DNA from 3 places in the Planococcus sp. VCh962 genome. Region 1 is predicted to be linked to each of the others. Evidence: riboswitches for the same ligand, from Rfam matches in the RefSeq annotation. Region 1 holds a riboswitch; each other region holds the start of a gene.
The links. Region 1 has a riboswitch for thiamine pyrophosphate ahead of AC3AQ9_RS02870 (YkoF family thiamine/hydroxymethylpyrimidine-binding protein). Riboswitches for the same ligand answer to the same signal wherever they lie in the genome.

Region 2: another riboswitch for thiamine pyrophosphate. It lies ahead of thiT (energy-coupled thiamine transporter ThiT); the one in region 1 lies ahead of AC3AQ9_RS02870 (YkoF family thiamine/hydroxymethylpyrimidine-binding protein).
Region 3: another riboswitch for thiamine pyrophosphate. It lies ahead of tenA (thiaminase II); the one in region 1 lies ahead of AC3AQ9_RS02870 (YkoF family thiamine/hydroxymethylpyrimidine-binding protein).

What each region holds. Positions count from the first base shown of each region.
Region 1 covers NZ_JBYLHS010000001.1:546,764-554,413, forward strand. The annotation lists gene AC3AQ9_RS02860 (ABC transporter ATP-binding protein) at 1-971, opposite strand, end outside; gene AC3AQ9_RS02865 (ECF transporter S component) at 964-1,545, opposite strand; gene AC3AQ9_RS02870 (YkoF family thiamine/hydroxymethylpyrimidine-binding protein) at 1,538-2,137, opposite strand; TPP riboswitch at 2,236-2,343, opposite strand; gene AC3AQ9_RS02875 (glycoside hydrolase family 32 protein) at 2,840-4,294, shown strand; gene AC3AQ9_RS02880 (PfkB family carbohydrate kinase) at 4,534-5,496, shown strand; gene AC3AQ9_RS02885 (Bax inhibitor-1/YccA family protein) at 5,746-6,480, opposite strand; gene AC3AQ9_RS02890 (tetratricopeptide repeat protein) at 7,126-7,650, shown strand, end outside.
Region 2 covers NZ_JBYLHS010000014.1:40,549-48,198, forward strand. The annotation lists gene AC3AQ9_RS19900 (TspO-related membrane protein) at 94-813, shown strand; gene map (type I methionyl aminopeptidase) at 828-1,577, opposite strand; gene thiT (energy-coupled thiamine transporter ThiT) at 1,766-2,341, opposite strand; TPP riboswitch at 2,438-2,537, opposite strand; gene AC3AQ9_RS19915 (M20 family metallopeptidase) at 2,680-3,750, shown strand; gene yxzF (small protein YxzF) at 3,820-3,954, shown strand; gene AC3AQ9_RS19925 (SGNH/GDSL hydrolase family protein) at 4,085-4,993, opposite strand; gene AC3AQ9_RS19930 (aminopeptidase) at 5,006-6,235, opposite strand; gene AC3AQ9_RS19935 (DEAD/DEAH box helicase) at 6,232-7,392, opposite strand.
Region 3 covers NZ_JBYLHS010000002.1:609,874-617,523, forward strand. The annotation lists gene thiW (energy coupling factor transporter S component ThiW) at 1-153, opposite strand, end outside; gene thiE (thiamine phosphate synthase) at 150-806, opposite strand; gene thiD (bifunctional hydroxymethylpyrimidine kinase/phosphomethylpyrimidine kinase) at 787-1,626, opposite strand; gene thiM (hydroxyethylthiazole kinase) at 1,623-2,411, opposite strand; gene tenA (thiaminase II) at 2,413-3,096, opposite strand; TPP riboswitch at 3,251-3,354, opposite strand; gene AC3AQ9_RS10390 (ABC transporter ATP-binding protein) at 3,390-4,520, opposite strand; gene AC3AQ9_RS10395 (ABC transporter substrate-binding protein) at 4,856-6,178, shown strand; gene AC3AQ9_RS10400 (carbohydrate ABC transporter permease) at 6,195-7,106, shown strand; gene AC3AQ9_RS10405 (carbohydrate ABC transporter permease) at 7,107-7,650, shown strand, end outside.

The sequences.
Region 1 (7,650 bases):
AACAGGTATTCCGGAGACTGCGGCACATAGCCGACCCCATCAGACTTCACCGTTCCGCCAGATAAAGCGTAAATTCCGCATAAAGCTTTCATCAATGTCGATTTCCCACTGCCATTCGGCCCGGCAATGACCGCCACTTCGCCCCGTTTTGTGCTAAACGATAGGGGCGATAGAAGCTCTTTGTCTTTCATCTTCACCGAGAGCTCGTTCGCTGTTAAAGCCGTTTCCGGAGCGGCTGCAAAAATCCGTCCAGGGAATAAAACCGGCTGCCGCATAACAAAATCGCTATCCTCAACGATTTTTCCACCAATGTCCATGGCAAGTTCCCGGTTGAAAAATGATCCCCATAAATCCAGCCGATGTTCGACAGCTATGATTGTCAAACCGAAGTTTTTTTGAAGCTCATCCAGCCATTCGATAAACTGTTTTGCCGTATAGGGATCGAGGTGGGAAATCGGCTCATCGAGCAGCAGCACTTCCGGTTCCATGATCAATGCACAAGCGGTTGCAACGCGCTGTTTCATGCCGCCGGACAGCGACTGAATCACGGAATGGCGCAGATGGGAAAGGCCGGTCAATTGCAAAACTTCTGCAATGCGCAGATCCATTTCGGCAAAAGGGGCATGCAGATTCTCCAATGTAAACGCCAATTCTTCTTCGACCGTCGGCATGCAGAACTGCGAATCCGGATCCTGGAAAACAGTGGCCACCCGGCGGTTGATCTCGCCGGGTGAGTAATCTTCCGCATTTTTGGCGAATAAGTGGATAGTGCCGCTGGCAATGCCGTCACAATTGAGCGGATACAAACGGTTCAGCAAATACAACAATGTGCTTTTTCCGCAGCCGCTCGGGCCGGAAATTACGACGCGTTCACCGCGTTCAATATGAAAGGAAATGCCGTTCAAGGTATTCGCTCTATCATCCGGAAAACGAAAACTCACATCTTGTAAGGAAAATACGCGGTTATGCACCCGCATCACCTTTATTCGCGCGGGCAATGGCGTAGCCGCGCAGTGAACCGGTCGCAAGCAAGCCATCCGTTAAATACTTGCCTCCGACACCGGCAATGATCATGCCGCTCAATACGCGAAGGGTGAACATCAATGCCACGAAAGAAGGATCGAGTGCTGCATAACCGGAGATGAAATAGCCGTAAACAAAACTGAATACCGCCGAACCGGCACCGGCCAGCATCAATACCGCTAAGTTGAAATGTTTGTAGCCGGTCACCGCAAAAGCCGCTTCCGCACCTAATCCTTGGATGATGCCGGATAACAGGAGGCGGGGACCGACTGCATTGCCGAGCAGCACTTCAATCGCAGCAGCCATCGATTCCGACAGCACTGCCGCACCGGGTTTGCGGATGATATACATGCAGATGATGGAAACGATAAACCAGATGCCGAACATCCATTCATAGGCAAGCGGGCCGATGATGCCGGCCCAAATATTCGAGATATGCACAAACAGCAAATAGACAATGCCAAAAACAATGGCAAACAGTGACATCAGCACAACTTCTTTCAGTTTCCACGATTTAAGCATTGGAGGCACCTCTATGGGAAGGGCTATTGATGCTCATCGACACAGTCATCACCAAGTGGCGGTGCTGTTCCGAGCGGGCATTGGTGAATGCTTCTTCGTAAAAAGCGAAAACATCATGGATATCGCCGTGGATGCCGCTCGCGTAATGCATGGACTCGTTAAAGACGCCTTGCTCTTTCGCGCGATCCACTTCACGGTAAATGACTGCCATATAGTCCGGGTTGTTCATCGGGTACAGCGCGAATTGAGACGACACATATTGTTTCGTCTCATCGGTATTCAGCAGCACATCGTCTTTGTCCAAATACACATCGCCCGCTGTATCTCCCGGACAGCCGATGGAGAACGTGCCGGACAGCGCGACATGCTCACCGGTTTTCGCGGCATGCAGCGTGAGCGCTTTCGCCACATTAAAAACATGGTTTTGCTTGCCGCGGATTACGGTCGAAACATCATCGGTGTGCATCCAGACATTCGCTGTATCTGTGTCGTTCAAAGCCCCTTTAATTACTCGGATAAAATCCCCTGTCATCGGATGCAAAGAAAAGCGAAATCCGACAATCGGGCTCGTGCCGCATTGCAATGGTTCCATAATAAATTCTCCTCCTTAAAAATTCGCACAAAAAAAGCTGCATCCGTGAAGATGCAGCCACTATTCCATGTCAATTAAATTTAAGAAAGATCCAATTGCGGAAAGTCACCGCACTTCCTCACGCCAGTATTACCTGGATCGAGTCATAAGGGATCGAAGCTTGCGCTTGCATCTCAGCCGAAAATCGGGCACCCCCAGTGCAGAAAACGGTATGCAGTTAGTTTGTGGCCGGGATTTGTCCCGATGGGTCTAGTGTAGCGGAAGGGATGGGGGATGTAAAGGAGTTTCAGATTTTGGTTTTTGCAGCCGGGCTATTTATGAATTTATACTGAAAATTTAGAAATCCTAAAATATTGTAACTATATAGTCACAAAGCTGAAGAAAATGTATTATTTTTTTAATATTCATGAAACTTTTACATCATTTTGGCGTATTATTAGGAAAGATAAATAATAAATTATAAGGGGGAATCAGTATGAGGAAACGGCTTATGAAGGCAGGAATTTAACTGATCTAAACCTATGGACAAGGAAGAAAAAATAAAAAAACAATTTCAAAAGCTGAAGATAGCAGCATTTACTTGTCCAGATTGCTTTGGGGGATTTTAAAGATAGAAGCTGGGAATGTAAACTCCGTGGGTACCAACGCTTAGTGGCTTAGGGGAAAGCTAATTAAAAAAACACTAAAAAATGGGAGTTTGTCATGAATACAATAGACTGGTTTGAAAGGTTGACTCATACATTAGAGACTTATCAAAAAAACAACAACGCTGATCCGCACCGGCTGCAATTCCACTTAATGCCCGCGGTGGGTTTGTTGAATGACCCAAATGGACTCATCCGTTATAAAGGCGCTTATCATGTATTCTTTCAATGGCATCCGTTTGGAACAATACATGGGCCTAAATGTTGGGGCCATTCCACATCCCAAGATCTCGTTTATTGGCAAGAGCACAAGCCTTCCCTTGTTCCAAGTGAATGGTATGAAAAGGATGGTTGCTTTTCAGGAAGTGCTGTTGAAGTTGATGGAGATATGGTGTTATTTTACACTGGAAACGTCGAGCATGAAAATGGATTGCGTGAAACCTATCAATGTATTGCCGTTTCCCATAACGGTTTTGATTTCGAGAAAAAAGGCCCTGTGATTTTGTTGCCAGAAGGTTACACGTCCCATTTCAGAGACCCGAAAGTATGGAAAAAAGACGATATGTGGTACATGGTTGTGGGTGCACAAACATTTTATCAAGAAGGGGCCGTTGTGCTTTTCGCTTCAACAGATTTGAATATATGGGAACTCAAAGGGACTTTAGCTGGAAATCGTCTAAATGGATTGATGAACTTCGGCTATATGTGGGAGTGTCCGGATTTTTTTGAACTTGATGGAAAAGATATCTTGATTGTTTCACCTCAGGGGCTGGAAGCGAAAGAAACCTTTTTCCACAATGTGTTTCAGTCAGGATATTTTATCGGGAAATGGAAAGTCGGAACAACTGAATTTCCGCACAGTGAATTTATTGAACTTGATCGGGGGTTTGATTTCTATGCCCCGCAAACATTTCAAGATGACCATGGGAGAAGGATCATGCTGGGATGGATGGGAATAACAGATGAACAGGAACCCCATCAACCAACAATTGAAAAAGGCTGGGTCCATGCATTGACGATTCCTCGGGAAATAGAGCTGAGAAATAACCGGATTATTCAAAAGCCGGTGCAAGAACTCCAAAAGTTGCGAGAACCTAAAAAATTCCATTGCCATACAAGCATCGAAAATGAAACAAAGACTTTGCCAGAACTGGCCGGTACAGTAAGTGAAATCAAAATCCACTTCCACCAAAATCTTGCCGATACAGTGAAAATAGAGATCCGTAAGAATCTGTCAATCGTGTATGTACCACACTTGAAGCTGTTGACGTTAGAGAGAAAGCGGTTCATCGATGGCAAAGTTGAAAGCCGAAGCTGTTCGTTGGACAAGCTTGAGGACCTTCATATCTTCCTGGACACAAGCTCTATTGAATTATTTGTCAATGGAGGGGAAGAAGTGTTTACGGCGCGATTTTTTGCCGAAGCACATGATATAGATGTTCTCCTTACAGCAGATGGGCATGTGGATGTAACTCTTGAAAAGTGGAATTTGCGGAATCCGAAAGAGCTTTGAATCATTCCAAGATAAAGGTGCAAAGATTAACGCTATTGCATTATCGACATTTTTCAAACTAGGTGCAGAGCTATTGGCCAAAGTTGCTTCGGCCGATGGCTTTGCTCCATATTTTTTATAAGACCCAGAAGAAAGAGCGGAAGCCGTGTCTGCCTAAAGGGGCTTGTTCAGCTCGTTTCAGTTTTCATTATTTGTTCCACTAAACTTTTAGGCAGCTTACATAAAAGGGGGAGTTTAATATGTTTGACGTCGTCGCTCTTGGTGAACTCTTGATTGATTTTACACCAGCCGGAAAATCTGCAAATGGAAATACCTTGTTTGAAACGAACCCTGGCGGAGCACCTGCTAATGTTCTCGCAACGTTGGCCAAATTCAATGCGAGGACCGCCTTTATAGGAAAAGTGGGGGATGACCAATTCGGCTCTTTTTTAGGAGAAACGCTAAAAAAAGGAAAAATCGATACACAAGGCTTAATTTATTCAAAAGATGTAAATACGACATTGGCGTTTGTCCATTTAAAGGATGACGGCGATCGCTCTTTTCATTTTTACCGTTCTCCTGGAGCCGATATCATGCTGGATGAACAGGAAGTCGATCTTGCACTGGTTCAAAATGCAAAGGTTTTTCATTTTGGTTCTCTTTCGATGACGCATGAACCGGCAAAAACGGCAACATTGAAGGCGGTAAAAGCGGCACAAGAAAAAGATGTTTTGATTTCTTATGATCCTAACCTGCGGCCGGCACTTTGGGATAGTTTAAGCCATGCAAAAGAAACAATCATTGAAGGGATGCAGTATGCGGATATACTAAAAATCTCTGATGAAGAGCTGGAATTTATAACGGACATTCGGGGTCTTGAAGAAGGGTCCAAATTTTTGTTTGAGAGATTCGGACTGAAAATTGCCTTAATCACATTAGGTTCAAAAGGCTGTTTTTATCGATTCGGCACAGAGACCGGACACGTAAGCGGATTCCACGTAAATGCCATCGATACCACGGGAGCAGGAGACCTGTTTTTGGGAGCTTTTCTGTATCAATTTATTGAGAAAGAGGCCCCTTGGGATTTAGTCCAAGCAGAAGACCTTGAAAAAATGATTTTATTCGCTAACGCGGCTGCGGCTTTGGGAACAACTAAAAAAGGTGCGATTCCTGCCATTCCTGACTTTCACGCAGTGAATAAATTGATTGATGGAAGAACATGAACAGCCGGAAGCGGAATGGGATTGTGCAAGAAAATTGTGTGAACTTAAATTCAATATCGCCCTGAAAAACCGCAATGATTCGGATTGCGGTTTTTGTATTTTTATCTGGAAAACAAGCTGCCTTCGGGAACAATTAATAGTTAAGGATAAGTTGAAGACATTCGAGTGAGGAATATTTTTAGGGATTTCTGCTACGGTGAGGATATTTTAATCGGCAAAAAAAAAACGCCCCGAAGGACGTTTTCCTGATCAGCGATTGCGCAATTTCGACAGTAAGCGAAGAATTTCAAGATACAGCCAAACCAATGTCACCAGCAGACCGAAAGCGCCGTACCATTCAAAGTATTTCGGGACACGTCTTTCGGATGCATTTTCAATAAAATCAAAGTCCAGCACCAGATTAAGAGCGGCGATAATGACAATGACAACAGAAATTGCAATGCCTATCGGCGATGCATCATGCAGGTAAGGAATTTGAAAACCGAAAAAACTGCCGATGAATGAAATCAGGTAGACGATGAAAATCGCACCTGTAGCAGCGACGACGCCCAATCTGAAATTCTGCGTCACTTTGATGAACCCGGATTTATAAGCGAGCAGTAAACTCAGCAGCACACCGATTGTCAGAAGGACCGCCTGGAAGACGATGCCGCCGTATTGGACTTCGTACTGCGCAGATACCGCGCCAAGAAACAACCCTTCCAATAAAGCATAGAGAGGTGCTGTGAAAGGCGACACTTTCGGTACAAAAATCGTGATTAAAGCTACAATCAGTCCGCCGATGGCTCCCACCAGGATTAGCGGCATTGCGCTATTTGGATTGCTGAGGAACTGATTCCAGGAATAGACGGACGTAGCCAGCAATAAAAGCATTAGGATTAAGGTCTTATTTACAGTGCCTTGGATGGTCATTTGCTTGCCTGCTACAGCTCCGTCGAATTTTTTGAACGACTCATCATTTAAACTCGGGTTTCCACTTCTCAATTGTCTCACCTCTTTTATTAGTTAAAGCAGCTTCAATTATCTCCTCTACATTCTAAGGGACAAAATCGGTTAAATATAAGTTCAATTCTTTGAAAATGCTTCATCTTGTACTACGTTTAGGCGAGCGGAAAGTTTCAATGAATCATGATGAAGCGCATATTTTTTTGCTTTTACGTGGAAACGGGACATGGTTTGGAGAAAATAATGCGGTGCGGAAAGTATTCTCGATCGGAAGGAAAGTAAACGAGATCGGAAGGAAAGTATTTTCACCTGTAAGGAAAGTAAAACCGTTCTCTGGAATGATTTTTCTCTCCTTTACCTAATAAATTACAGTAAGAAGAAGCAGTTTGGCAATGAACAGCGGCCAGGCGAATGATGATTCGAACAGGATAAAGATTTGAATAACTGGCAATGCATAGATACAAATACCTCTTTAAAAAAACGCTTTAATAATTCTTTTACAATAAAATAATCATTTGCCCTATTGTGTATCTTTTCAAGCATTGGTATCATGAAAAACGATGCAAGTTTAGTGTAAATGTAAATTTTATCTTATTTTATTTTCCTTAAAATCAAAATCATGTCCAATATGCATGAAATATAATAAAGAATTAAGTTGTTTAGTATTTATTCGGGAGGAACACCATGCGCTTTCAGGGGATCAGTTTAGAAGAACTAGAAGAATTGGAGCAAGAACTGCTGAGCGTTGGGGAAACCAGGCTTGGCAGTTTAAGTTATTCCAAGATAGAAGTATACGATGCCATGCACAGCCAATTAGAAAGACTCGTGCTAGAGGATGAAGATTATCGCACTTATTATACCTTCATCAAGAAAAAACTAGTGTCTTATTTATTGCGCTACGGCATGCACTCGTACACTGGCCATCAAACCATCTATGAGGATACGGAAAATGTTCTGAAACAAGTTCTTTCTTACGATCCCCAAAATCCGATTGCGGCATACCGTCTCGGCTTTTTAGCTTACCGTTCAGGTATCCATAGCGAAGCGGTCATGTATCTCCAGCAGGCATTGAGCAGCCAGACTTATTATACCGATGATCGATTTTTGCTGAATGCTGAACAAATCAGCCGAGCCGTGCTGTATGTGACGAACAGCGCTCTTCATACAGCTATCCAAGGAGAGGTTCCGTCTTGCAATATGGTGGATCGT
Region 2 (7,650 bases), on a different contig from region 1:
TCACAAATTCCCTTTTATTTCAATTTTCTTGGAAATTGCAGTTTGTTGTACTAAACCAGGACAGGTATACTTAAAGAAGAGGAGGGATTTCTTATGTTTCGGATACTGCTGATGACTATTGCTTTTATAGCTGTCATCGTTGTCAATGCTATGGCAAATATTCTACCGCTCAATGGCCAGACAACCGGGGAAATTTCTAATCGCGTTCCTGTACTGTTTACGCCTGCTGGATATGTATTTTCGATTTGGTCACTTATCTACATACTGCTTGCTATCTGGATTATCGGTTTTTGGGTGCGCCTGAAAAAAGGACAAGTTCCCTCAACTAAAATAGCCCTATTTTTTATCTTAAGTGCACTCTTTAATATCATCTGGCTGTTTCTCTGGCATTATGAATTCTTCGGGTTGTCAATTATTGCAATGCTCGGGTACCTGCTGTCTTTAGTCGGACTTTACCTTCAATATGGCAACGAAGAAAGAAGCATTATGGAACGTTTTCCAATTTCGATTAATCTAGGGTGGATCAGTATCGCCACCATTGCCAATATCAGTTTTGTACTCACCTACTATAACTGGGGTGGCTGGGGGCTGAGCGATCAGCTCTGGGCTGTCATCATGCTGACAATCGCCACAGCGCTGGCCCTTCATATCCGGTTCCATTATTCCGATGTTCCGTATGCATTGGTGTTCATCTGGGCATTTATCGGGATTGCAGTAAAACATGGAACCGATGAATTGCTGCTTACCACGGCTTCCCTGTTTTTATGCGGTGTGATTTTAACTGGAATTTTATTGATAAAAAAAAGACCCTAAGGGTCTTTTTTTTATCAATCTATTTTTGTCAGTAAAATCGGCTCGCCTTTTGTAACAAGCACAGTATGCTCAATTTGGGCGACGAGAGACTGATCAGGTGTGATGAACGTCCAGCCGTCTCCGGATTCCACAATATGCTCAGACTTCTGGGAAATGAACGGTTCTACAGCCAGGACCATTCCTTCTTTCAAAATGGTGGTTTCCCAGGCATCATAATAATTCAAAATATGCTGAGGAGCTTCATGCAATGATTTTCCAATGCCGTGGCCCGTCAGATTCTTGATAACGAATAAGCCTTGTTGTTTAGCTTCGCGTTCAACCGCTTTACCGATTTGGTTCAATTTTGCACCAGCTTTGACTTTTGTCATGGCACGGTCAAATGCAGAGGCAGCCACTTCACATAGTTTTTCTTTTTCAGGATGTCCATCCCCTACTACAAAAGAAATGCCCGTATCTGAAAAATAGCCTTCATAAGATCCTGATACATCAATATTGACCATATCGCCTTCATTGATAACCCGTTTCCCCGGCATGCCATGAGCGACTTCCTCATTTACACTGATGCAAGTATATCCTGGGAAATCGTATTCGGATTTCGGCCCTGAGACCCCGCCCAGTTCTTCAAACATTCGGCCGCCCAGTTCATCAAGTTCTTTTGTCGTGATGCCCGGCTTAGTCGCGGCTCTCATAGCATCTCGAATTTCAGCGACCATTCGGCCGGCTTTTTTTAACATCTCAATATCTTTTTCTGTATTGGCAATCATTAAATACCCTTCTTTCAACTTGTCTATGAAAAATTATACCACAAGAAAAGAGGACTATCATAACGATAATCCTCTTACAGTATAGTGAATTGCTTCGACGGCTTTTCTATGGAATACCTAAGGTTACCAATTCTCTTCAGGCAGACGCTGTTCAGCAGAATATCGAAAATAAAATATGATTTATCACCTTATGCTTTTATATCTACTAGTTTAGGGGCAGCTGCAAAAAGGGCAGAGCATACAAAAGCCGCTAGCAGAAATACCGGAATCATGTATGTTGCATTATAAACTGCTGAATAGACAAAAACATTGCCTTCTGCAAACATCCCAAAGAACAGGATGCCGGTAATAACATGGATAATATAACGCAGCAACGAGCCAATGAAGAGCCCCGTCACTACAGCGGTAATCATACCGACTGTGCGATGTTCCCGGCTCGCTTGCAAATATCTTTCGCGCATTATTCCAGCAAGGCCGACAACGCCATATGCAAGGAGATAATCAAAGACTACTTGCATCACTACAAATCCGAACGAAAGTGGAGTAACTGAAATAACTCCAGTGACGATTTGCAGTAAGCCTACAAGCAGCCCTGTTAAGATACCTGCCAGGACGCCTCTTCTAAATGCTATCAAGACGATGGGAATCATCACAAAGCTGACTGAGCCACCCTGTGGCATCTTAAACGCCACAAAATCCAGAACATAACCGAGCGCTCCGAAAATCGCTATTTCCACCATCAATAAAACTCGTAAATTTCTCATGACTTCCTCCTTATGTGTTATGCACATCACCAGAAGGGCCGCAGAAAAAAACCATATAAAAGCGGCGCCAGGATAGATCCTGGCGCCGCGTTAAGGGCAGGTTTCCATCCACATCCCTGCGCAAGTGTTAACTTACAGGTTCGAAGGGTAAGAACAAAATGTTCACTCTCAGCAATAAGCTCCCCTTGTGGTGTATACATTATTTCGCTAACACTTGTATTGTACACAAATACCGCCCTTAAAGCAATATCGTTTCAAGCTCTATCGTTAGGGTATACTTTTAATAGCTATAAAATTGGAAAGGTGGTGCAGGCAACTGAGCATGAGTTGCCAAATAGATGATTGAACTGCTTAAGAATTTGATTAAAATCGAAAGTGATACGAAACAAGGAGCGAATGACGCCCTTCTTTTTTGTGCCGACTGGCTGAAAAAAAATGGACAAGACGTCAAAATCCATAACAATGACGGTTATTCCATGTTGACAGCCGTCAAAGGCCAAGGAACTGAAACAATTGTTTGGAACGGACATGTCGATGTGGTGCCTGGACATGCCGATCAATTTGTTCCTATGGAGGAAAGCGACCGAATTTATGGCCGTGGAGCGGCCGATATGAAAGCCGGAGTTGCTGCTATGATGCAGGCTTTTGTGGAGTTAGATGAAAGCAAACTCAATCAGATTGTCCAATTACATATCGTCACCGATGAGGAGATTGGCGGTCGCAATACGTCAAAGTGGCTAGTGGACCAAGGCTATCATGGGGATTTTGTTATTTGTGGTGAACCTACTGGCTTAAAAGTCGGGCTGCAATCTAAAGGAATATTACGCATGGATCTGACTTTTAAAGGCAAACCCGCTCATGGAAGCCGGCCTTGGGAAGGCGTCAACGCTATTGAATCTGCTATGAAATTTCATATGGCTATGGCAGAATTGCCTTTCCGAAAAGAATCCACGGAGTATTACGGACAGCCTTCTGTTAATCTTCCGATCATCAATGCCGGTGACCGCTATAATGTGGTTCCGGAAATTTGCCATATGTCATATGATATCCGTTTCATGCCAGGACAGGACAAACAAGAAATTATCCGGCAAATGGCGGAACTCGCCGATACCTTAAAGCTTGACATGGAATACAAGGCCAGCGGCTCAACGCCGGCTTTAACAACGTCTAAAGAGAACCCTTATATACAGACCCTGCAAAAAGCCATCAAACAAACAACCGGGAAAGAACCGGTATTGTTCGGCCAGCACGGAGCTGCCGATACCCGCTATTATGCTGCCGTTAATGGTGGTGAAGGGGCTATCGAGTTCGGGCCATCCGGTGATGACTGGCATGGCAATGCGGAATATGTCTTCATTTCAAGTGTCCACGAGTATAAAGATATTCTTATTTCATTAGCCTATTCTTAATGACTAGGTTTATAAAAACAAAAACTAGGGAATCTAGTTTATACCTCACTTATGATAGGAGAGATTGATATGGGAATAGGTCGTATTGTAAAAACCGCCATCAAAATAGCACCCGTTGCTTACCCGATTATCCGTAAAGTAATGCAAAAAAGTAAAAAAACCGGAAATACCAGCCAATACAAGACTCCACAAGCCAAACGTTAAAGATAAGAAAACCGCTCCGGATTTCCGGAGCGGTTTTTATTATTCTGATGTGTATTTTGCATAAATGTCCAGTCGATGGATTTACAAATCCTAAATGTCGACGAACTTCCCGCTTGAGTGATGACTTTCTTCACACGTAAGGCACCACTTGACGCAATGCTAAGTATTCGGTTTCCATTTTCTCAGAAGGGCGTGCCGAGGTAACGCCATCAATCGCTGTGCTTTTCTCTTCTCCGTCCTGTCCCTGCAACTGGAGCATTTCTTCGAATGTTTTAGGGTCAGCCGCCGGCAATTCGCCATCTTCTACTTTCCAGCCTTTTTGGTATTGCTCCAAAAAAGCGTTCGCCATCGATTGATAGCCTTTGATGTTTGGATGAACATCGGCCGGATTTGGAATTTTGTCAATTGCATTATCTCCAAATGATTGATTTACAGACACAAACTGCGCTCCTGCTTTTTCTGCTGTTTGCTTCAGTATAGCGTTGAGTTGGTCAAGCTGTTTTCCCGTACCTTCCTTTTGCGTATCCCAGACATGCGGATAAGCGAAATAATAGCCCATTACATACACGTCCGCATGCGGAGCTGTCTTTTTCAGCTCTGCGAAAATGGCTTCAAGATTAATCCGTGCTTTGTTTAAAGCAAAGTCTACCTGGATTTGCTGAAATGCCAAAGTGCCTTCTGCTGGATTCGATCGAACTAATGGCAAAAGATCATTCGCACCTGCAGATAAAGTGATAATATTGGCTGAAGCCAGTGCTTCCTTAGCTTCCGGTGACTGTATCCTTTTCAGCACATCTGCTGTGGTGAACCCTGGAAAGGCCAGGTTTTTTGTATAGAAAGCGACCGGTTGATGGCGCGCCAATTCTTGCGCAATCAAATCTGAATAGCCTGCATCAATTTGAGAATTTGGTGTTTGCCCTGCTGCTAAAGAATCGCCAAGTGCGATATAAACCGCAGGAATTCTCACTTCCGCTTGCACCGACATCGATCCACTGATCAATAAGGCAATAGCCAACATTGCTGTCCAAAATTTCTTCAAATTGCTCACCTCTTAGAATGCCCAGTTTCCATTGCGGAAAATCGGCTCTTTTGTCCCGTCTTCCCGAATGCCGTCAATATTCATTTCTGCACTTCCGATCATAAAATCTTCATGGACAATGGAAGTATTCAAGCCGATCGACTCCAATTGCGTCCGTTCCAAATCACGGGCACCTTCACAGCAAGTCGGATATGAATCTCCGATTGCCAGGTGGTTAGAAGCATTTTCATCAAATAGTGTATTGAAAAACAAAATATTGGCATCTGATATTGGCGATTGATGAGGCACTAAAGCAACTTCACCTAAATAAGCCGCTCCCTCGTCAGCAGCGATCATTTCATCAAGTAATTCCTGTCCAGCTTCTGCTTGTGCTTTGACAATTTTCCCTTTTTCGAATGTCAAAGTGAACCCATCAATGATATTGCCTTGATAGACAAGGGGCTTGGTATTGCGTACAACGCCTTCTACACCATATTTCAAAGGAACTGTATAAACTTCCTCGGTCGGCATATTAGCGATAAACGGATTTCCTTGCGGAGTTTTTGAAGCGCCGGACATCCAAATATGCTTTTCAGGAAGGGTAATTGTCAAATCGGTTCCGGGAGCTGTGTAATGCAGCTTCGCAAATCTTCTATCATTTAATAAACCTGCACGCTTTTCCAGCATCTCTATGTGCTGTTTCCATTGTTCCACCGCATCGCCTTCTCCAATGCGCACTGTTTTAAAAATAGCTTCCCAGAGTGCTTCCATCTGCTGATCGCCTTCAAGCTCCGGGAAAACTTTTTGTGCCCATTTCTCAGAAGGAATCGCCACGATTGACCAAGCTACTTTGTCAGAGCCTACCGCTTGGCGATAACGCTCCAAAGCTTTGCCTGAAGCTTTTTGGAAGTCAGACAAGCGTTTTGCCGGGATACCCGTCAATAAATCCGGATCTTCTGCGTCAATCCATAAAAACGATCCACCCGTATTGATCACTTCGTCACGCTGTACCACTGACCATTCCGGGTATTCAGTAAAAGCATCATCCGGTGCCATTTCAAAATGGATTCTTGTTTGAACAGGATCTGTGTAATTTACATAAACACGTTTCGCTCCTGCTTCATATGCTTTTCTTACCACGAGCCGGGTAAATTCAATCGTATCAACCGTCGTATTGATCATAATCGTTTGGTTTTTTTGAACGTTCAATCCCACATAAACTGTAAGGTCAGCATACTGCTCCAACTTTTCTTGGAAAGTCATCGTTTGTTCCCCTTTTCGGACATTGTTTTACTGTTTCCTTCAATCAACTGTCCACCATGAAGAATTTTCTGAACCGGTTTTGAAGGCAATTCTTTGGTGAATTTTTTATAATGGCGCTCGTCTTGGTAAGCTAAGAGCGTCAAAACTTCGCCATCTGCCCCTGCTCGCCCTGTCCGGCCGGAACGGTGCAAGTACTGATCGACTGTTTGCGGAACATCCACGTGGATTACATGCGTCACTGCATCAATATCCAAGCCGCGTGCTGCCACTTCTGTCGCAATCAATATGGAAACTTCCCCTCTGCGGAATGACTCAAGCGCTTTTTTACGCTCTTCTTTTTTCATTTCCGAATGCAGTGTAACAATTTTCGCATCCCGGAATTTCAATTTATTTTCTTTCATCAATAGCTGGTCAAGATTATTGACGAACGCCAATGCTTTCACGCCATCAATATGCGAAATTTTGCGAAGCATATCAGTCTTGTCACGCTCATCCACTTTGATAAACGAATGTGTCACTTTTCCGAGCATCGGCATATCCTCTGCTGTTACTCGGATGCGCGTTGGATGCTGCATCAAACGTTCTGCTACTAGCTCTACTTCTTCTGTTATGGTTGCAGATACGAGTACCAATTGACGATCATGCTGTGTTTTTTCAATCAAATCTTTCATGATATTGCGGTGCTCACGGGCCATTAACTGATCGCCTTCATCTAAAACCAGCATGCGTATTTCGTGCATCTTGAGTTTTTTGCTTTTGATCAATTCGTTTAAGCGCCCTGGCGTCCCCACAACGATCGTCGGTTTTTTCTTTAACTTCTCCAGTTGGCGCTGCACATTGGCTCCGCCAATCAACTGGGCGACTGTTACATCGGTGCCTTCTGTCCATTCACGCAGCACATTGACAATCTGCATGGATAACTCTTGCGATGGGGCGACAATCATCGCTTGGATTGCCGGTTTTGCCGTATTCACACGCTGTAAAATCGGCAATAAATAAGCTAGCGTTTTTCCAGAACCCGTTGGAGATTCAGCAACGATGTCATTGCCAGCGAGCATTTCCGGAATCATTTGTTCTTGAATAGGCATAGCAGTTTCAAATCCCGCCTTATTCCATTTTTCTTGCCAAATCGGATTTAATTCTTCTATAAAGTTCATGTCTTATTCCACCTTCTTTTCGATGCTAATAGTGTACCATATTTGACGTTTCACCGCTTTTTTTAAAGAAAAGCGCAAGCGTCCGTGTTAGATTCGACGGGCATAAGACAGACCAGTGAAGTGGCGCTTTTGCCACATAGCCGAGTTGGCCTATGTCCCGAAGAGCTGGGTACTGAACTAGGCACCGGATTGGCTTATAACCATATAAAAAAGCTGACCCATTATTGGGTCAGCTTTAGCTTTCAGACTGTAAACAAA
Region 3 (7,650 bases), on a different contig from region 1:
CGGACCCGGACCGAGCAGCACCGCTGCGATGACGTTTATCGCATGCTGAACAGGATAAGCACGGGCAATGCCGGCAGGAAATGAAACGAATGCTGAACCAGCAACACACAGGGCAACAAACATAGCGACCAGCACCATTTTACGGGTTTTCATTTTCGGGCACCTGCCTTTAAATTCGTTTTAAAGCGATTGACTTCTGAGGCGATATTCTCAGCTTGGGCAATTGAGGAAATCACCGCTATTCCGTCAGCGCCTGCTGACCATACTTGTTCGGCATTGTCGGGCGTGATGCCGCCGATTCCGATTACCGGAAGTTCGGGATACAGGCTTTTCACCGCTGCAATGCCTGCTACTCCTGCCGGGCTGCCGGCATCCTCTTTTGAACGGGTGTTAAATACCGGTCCCATTCCCACATAGTCGGCGCCGTGATCTACAGCATTTTTGGCTTCTGCCAATGAATGGACCGATATTCCCAAAATTTTGTCCGGTCCCACCATCCGACGGGCCGTGCTTGCTGCCGCATCCTGCTGGCCGACATGGATTCCATCCGCATCCGCCAGCTGCGCAAGCTGCAGATCATCATTCACGATAAACGGCACATTATACTGGCGGCACAGCCATTTGCATTCAATGGCAAATTTCATCAATGCATCCCCAGTGAGTGCACCGGATCCTTTTTCCCTTAATTGAAAATGGTGGATTCCCCCAGCCAATGCCTCCTCTAATACCAGCAGCGGATTGCGCCCGGGTGCGTTGGCTGTTCCCATAATAAAATAGATCGAAGGTTCATCGAACAACTTCGACATGATGGATGCCTCCTTTCTCGCGCTGGTGCTTCTGATAAGCCGCATGGTTGGTCGGTCCATGCCCGGCTCCAATATGAAGCTCTTCGCTGAGAGCTGCCTGGATAAATTGCTTCGCAGTGTAAAGGGCATCTTCCAGCGATTTCCCCTTGGCCAATTCCGCTGTCAAGGCAGCGGCAAAAGTGCAGCCCGTTCCATGCGTCTGAACCGTAGCAATGCGGGGGGAGCGGAAAAGAAGCTCATCCCCGTTTTGATTCAAATAAAAGTCTTCAGCCATGTCAGGGTCTGTGCCGTGGCCGCCTTTAATGACGACGGAAACAGCGCCCGATGACAATATCCGCCCGGCTGCCTGCCGCCGTGAAACTGCATCATCTATCCCTATGCCGCTGATCACTTCCGCTTCCGGAATGTTCGGCGTTACGATGAGCGCCAGCGGCAGTAGATGCTCCTTCAAAGCTTTAACCGCTGCCTGCTGCAGAAGACTTGCTCCTCCTTTGGCAATCATGACCGGATCCACTACGGTGTTTTTCCAGCCGAATTGCCGGATGCCGGATGCCGTCTCTTCAATAATGTCTGCATCAAACAGCATGCCCGTTTTCAGCGCCCCAATATTAAAATCTGCACCTACTGCAGCCAGCTGCGCCTTGACAGCACTTGGCGTCATCGGGTAGATTTCCGAAACCCCGAGTGTATTCTGGGCAGTCACCGCCGTGAGCACCGATGTCGAATAAACCCCGAGCTCCTGAAACGTTTTAATATCCGCTTGGATGCCCGCGCCTCCTCCAGAATCTGATCCGGCAATTGTCAATACTTGTGGAATCATCGTAGCGCTCCTTCCTTTTGACGTATCATATCGTCAATATCATTTTGCCCTATGGCATTTAATTGATTTAAAAAAGCAGTTTGAAAATCTCCGGGAAGTTTTGAATGCACGCTTGCCAGTTCGCCGGCAATGGCGTAATAGCGCATAGCCGCTGCCGTGGCTTCAAAACCGTCCTCTGGATGTACCGAGAGAAACGCTGCCACAACGCTGCTTAGCAAGCAGCCGGTTCCTGTTACAGAAACCATGATTTTATGTCCATATGGAATTTCAGCCAGCCGCTTTCCATCCGTGACAATGTCCAATTCGCCGGATACCGCAACAATGAATCCAAATCTATTAGCTGTATCTTTCGCCAGTACATGGATATCCGCCTGCCCTTCGCCGGCATCGACTCCTTTCGCCTGCCAGTGGGCGCCTGCGATAGCCGCAAGTTCACCGGCATTGCAGCGCAGAACTGTGACGTCCACTTCTTCCAGGATTTTATTGGCGGCAGCTGCCCGGAACGCTGTTGCTCCGACTCCGACCGGATCCAATACGACCGGCACCCCCAGCTCATTGGCTTTTTTTCCGGCAATCAGCATGCTGTTCAGGCTCTGCTTGTTCAATGTGCCGATATTAAGCGACACGGCATCCGCTAAAGCAGCCAGTTCAGCCGCTTCTTCCGGCGCTTCGCCCATGATGGGAGAAGCGCCAAGGGCAAGCAGTCCGTTAGCCTGGAAATTCGAGACGACGTGATTGGTGATGCAGTGGATAATCGGTTTTTCTGAACGCAGTTTTTCCAGCATGTTAAACACCTGCCCGGTCATACGTTTTGACTGTCCACGATTCCCGCACCCATGCCTGCTCCCAGAAATTCCATTCGTAATAACTGCTGCGGCGAAAACGGTCTTTCAGTTCAGCACGGCGTTTTTCCGGCAAACCTTCTGCAAGCTTGTCCATCCGGTCCATCTGCTCTTTAACCAAAGCGCCGAATTCCTCCGAGCCGTATGTAGCGATCCAGCGGTCATAAATCGGATGATCGGGTTTGGCCTTTTTCAGCCGTTCACCGATTTCATAGTAAAGCCAGTAGCAAGGCAGAATTGATGCCACGACATCCGCCAAATCGCCTTCAGACGAGCGGTACATATGGGAAACGTAAGCATAGGCACTCGGTGAAGGTTCAAAAACTGCCCAATCGTCTGCCGTGACCCCGAGCAGCTCCATAAACGACTCGTGCAAAGCCAACTCGGCAGCACAAGTGTGCTCCGAATGAAAGGCAAAGCGTTTTGTGGTCTCCAGATCGGTGGCTTTCACTGCTCCAATCGCTTGGACTTTGGCGAAATGGGTCAGGTAATAGGCATCCTGCATAACGTAATGCCGGAATATATCCAGCGGCAGCGTGCCATCGGCAATACCTTTCACAAACGGATGTTCAAAACTTGCCTGCCATAAATCATTGCATTCAACCCGCACTTCTTTACAAAATGTCATGTCTCCATCTCCTTTTCCGTGGTGATTCAAGCTTTAGCACCTGACGCTCCAGAAAATAAACCAAAGCCGAACCAACACTTCCGCTTTTCTTCGACAAATAAAAAACGCCGCTTTCCAGTAAAGGAAAGCGGCGTATGCAGTCAAAAAGGAAATAGCATGCGTTCCGCCACTTCCCTCCGCTGGTATGATCCAGATCAGGTTCAAAGGGTCCGAGCTTATGCCCGTCTCAGCCGATATCCGGCTCCCCTAGTGGTGTTTAATATTCAAGTTGTCAAAATCACTTTAACACAGATTTACGAAACCGCAACCGGTTTTTCTGATTTTTCAGGTTTCACTCGTTCCCCGCTTGTCGGATCAAAGAAGTGAACGCGTGACATATCGAACGCCAAGCGCGCAGTATGCCCCGGCTCAATCGTCGTATTGGCATCCACACGGGCAATAAATTCCTGGTCGCCGTACACGGCATAAATAATCGTTTCCGCACCTGTCAGCTCCGAAACGGTGATGACCGCATCGATGTCGCTGTGTTTGATGCCCGTCAGATCTTCGCTGTTGACGTGGATATGCTCCGGCCGGATCCCAAGTGTAACCGGCGAGCCGTCATAGCCCTGGCTCTTTAACATACTCAAAGTTTCTGAAGGAATGTCGATGACCCGATCTCCCATGACAAACGCACCTTTCTCTAATTTGCCATCAAAGAAGTTCATTGCAGGCGAACCGATAAAGCCGCCGACAAAGCGGTTGGCCGGGAAATCATATACTTCTTTCGGGCTGCCGACCTGCTGGATGACACCGCTCTTCATGATGACAATCCGTGTAGCCATCGTCATCGCTTCTGTCTGGTCGTGCGTTACGTAAATGGTTGTCGTTTTTAAGCGGTGATGGAGTTTTGCAATTTCAGCGCGCATCTGAACACGCAATTTTGCATCTAAGTTGGATAAAGGCTCATCCATCAGGAATACTTTGGCGTCGCGTACAATCGCGCGTCCAAGAGCAACCCGCTGGCGCTGGCCGCCTGACAGCGCTTTCGGTTTCCGGTCCAGGTACTCTTCCAGGCCCAAAATAGCAGCGGCTTCATTCACCCGTCTTTTAATTTCATCTTTTTTGAATTTGCGCAGTTTTAATCCGAATGCCATGTTTTCATACACGGTCATATGGGGGTATAAAGCATAGTTCTGAAACACCATGGCAATATCCCGCTCTTTCGGCTGGACATCGTTCATCCGTTTGCCATCGATGAAAAATTCACCGTCTGTTATTTCTTCAAGTCCTGCAATCATCCGCAAAGTAGTGGATTTTCCGCAGCCCGAGGGACCGACAAAGACAATAAATTCTTCATTTTTGATGTGGAGGTTAAAATCAGTTACGGCGGTAGCACCGTTATCATACGTTTTTCCCAAATTATTAATTAGAATTTCTGCCATCATGCCTCTCCCCATTCTTTTTTACTCTTAATTATAACCAGTTTTCTGTATATTACAAATTAGAAATGCAAATTATTAAGGCCTTACCCATATCTACAACGGTTTAAACTCGATAAAAATACCCATTGTCAGTATATTTAGATTTCACTTTGAAAAGAAGGAGAAGTTGTTATATACTTCTACTAGACATGAGAAGCTGGAATATTTTGTTCTACTCTTTTCAAGGAGAAACAGCCCTGGTTCTGATGAAATTCAGGCGGATGTGGGTATTTTACTTCGACTGTCGAAGATATTTACGGACTCATTTTATTCAATACAAAAGAGGAGTGAAGCAGATGAAGAATTTGAAAGTTTTTATTATGTTGATTGCTGCACTAGCATTGTTTCTCAGCGGCTGTTCGGGATTCCAGACAAGCAACAGCAGCAATGATGAAGCAGCGGTAAATGAAGACGGCAAAACCGTCATCGATTTCTGGACTTTCTGGGGATCTGAAATCCGCCGCCCGATTATTGAACAAATCATCACCGACTTTAACGAATCCCAAGATGAAATCGAAGTGAAGCACACTTTCCTGCCGTTCGGTGACATCTGGACGAAAGAGCTTGCAGCGATTGCAGCTGGCGATCCGCCTGATGTTGTAATCAACGATATCAATGCGACTGCTCTTCGCGGACAGCAAAAGCAGGCAATGAACTTGTCGCAGTTCCTGGAAAAAGACGATATTTCAAAACGATTCTACCCTGAGCTTTGGGACGCAACTCTTTACGAAGGTGATTCATACGGAATTCCTTTCAATACCGATACACGCGTACTTTTTTATAACAAAGACGCCTTCAAAGAAGTAGGGCTGGATCCTGAAAAGCCGCCGACAACATGGGCAGAACTCGAAGAATATGCAAAGAAATTGGATAAAAAAGCCGGACAGGACTATGACCGTGTCGGTTTCTATCCGTTATGGGGCATCGGCTATGATGTATGGCTCTTAAACGCCAACGGCCAGAACTATTTTGACGAGCAGAACAATTTCGAAATTGATACTCCTAAAAATGAACAAGTATTAAACTGGCTTAAAACATGGAAAGACAGATACGGCGAAGATGTAGTCAACTCCTATCAAGCACAGATTGACAGCCAGCAAGGACACCCTTTCTTCACTGGCGATTTGGCTATGATTGCCCAAACACCGACTTTCTACACACAAATCCGTGATTATGCACCTGATTTGAATTTCGGCGTAGTGGAACTTCCGGAATATGAAGAAGGCAATGGCAACACAAGCTGGGGCGGCGGATTTGTCGCTGAAATCCCTGAAGGATCTAAAAACGCTGAAGCGGCATGGGAATTCATTAAATATTTAACAGATGTTGAAGCGCAAGAGTATTGGGCAGTGAAAAACTTCGATAATGTCGCAAATATTGAAGCGGCTGAATCGGCAGCAAAATCTGATGAATTCACGGAAGACGGAACGATGGTTTACGAAATGGCCGTCGAAAACATGGAGCAGACTTTATTGACTCCAGTGCCGGTAATCGCACCTGATTTCAGCAGTTTGATCAATCCGAATATGGATGAATTCTTCCTCGGTTCCATGACGGCTAAAGAAGCTTTGGAAAAATCACAGACCGATGTAGAAAATTTGATCAAGAAAAACCAGTAAGCAAGGAGGAGCCAATTTGGGGAAGAAAAGAATGACCATGAGGCGCAAGGAGAGCATTTATGGCTATATTTTTGTATTGCCGTGGATTATCGGATTTCTGGCTTTCACTGCGGGGCCTTTGGTATTTTCCTTTGTGGCAAGTTTCACAAATTATAATATTACATCTCAGATGGACTTTGTCGGCGGAGAAAACTATAAAGGTCTCTTCACAGAGGACAGTCTTTTTTGGACCTCACTTTGGAACACCTTGTATTTCGTCATTTTTTCTGTGCCACTGACAACAATTGGAGCTATTTTCCTGTCGGCCCTGCTGAACCAGGACATTCCCGGCATCCGCTATTTCCGGACACTTTATTATTTGCCGGCTGTCCTGTCAGGTGTCGGTGTCTATATGCTTTGGATGCAGCTGCTGGACCCGGGCACCGGGATGGTCAATCTGGTGTTAAGCTGGTTTGGCATTGATGGCCCTAACTGGCTGTTTGATCCGGATTGGACCAAACCGTCCTTGATCTTCATGAAATTATGGAGTGTCGGCGGATCTATGCTCCTTTACTTAGCCAGTATGCAGGGTGTCTCCAAATCACTCTACGAAGCGGCTGAAATTGACGGAGCCAATACATGGAAAAAGTTTTTCCATATTACGATCCCTATGATCACGCCCGTTATTTTCTTTGATGTGGTAACAAGTTTGATCGGTGGATTCCAGATTTTCCAGGAAGCCTATGTCATGTCCAATAACGGCGAAGGCGGACCGGCAAACTCGTTGCTGTTCTATAATCTTTACATGTGGAAACAAGCATTCACCAACTTTAATATGGGGTACGCGATGGCGATGTCCTGGATTCTGTTTGTAATTGTATTCATCATGACAATGATCAATCTGAAACTCGCTCCCCGCTGGGTACATTACGAAGGGGAGGAGAAGTAGATGGCCAAAGCAACGGATAATCTTGATTATTTGGATAATGCAGAGGATCTGAAGAGCCTTGATAATGCCAATGAAAACCCCAGCTTTTTTGAACACAGAGGAAACCGTAAAAGTCTTTTGGTTATCTTCAACTTCATTTTGCTGGCGATCGGGAGCCTGCTGATCCTTTCCCCGCTCTGGTGGATGTTTGCAACATCCCTTAAAACAATGGCGGAAGTCATGTCTTTCCCGCCGTCGTTCTGGCCGGAGAACTGGCTGTTCTCGAACTACATCAAGACGTGGGAAGCGGCACCTTTCACCCGCTATACCATCAATACATTAACCATCACGATCATTGTGGTCATCGGAAATGTATTGTCCAATTCATTTATCGCTTACGGATTTGCTAAAATTCCGTTCCGCGGAAAAAATATCCTGTTTGCAATCGTCCTGGCAACCATGATGATTCCGGGATTTGTTACGTTGATTCCGCAATACGTATTGTTTGCTAAGCTTGGCTGGGTCAATACTTATTACCCGCTGATCGTGCCCGCCTTTTTCGGCA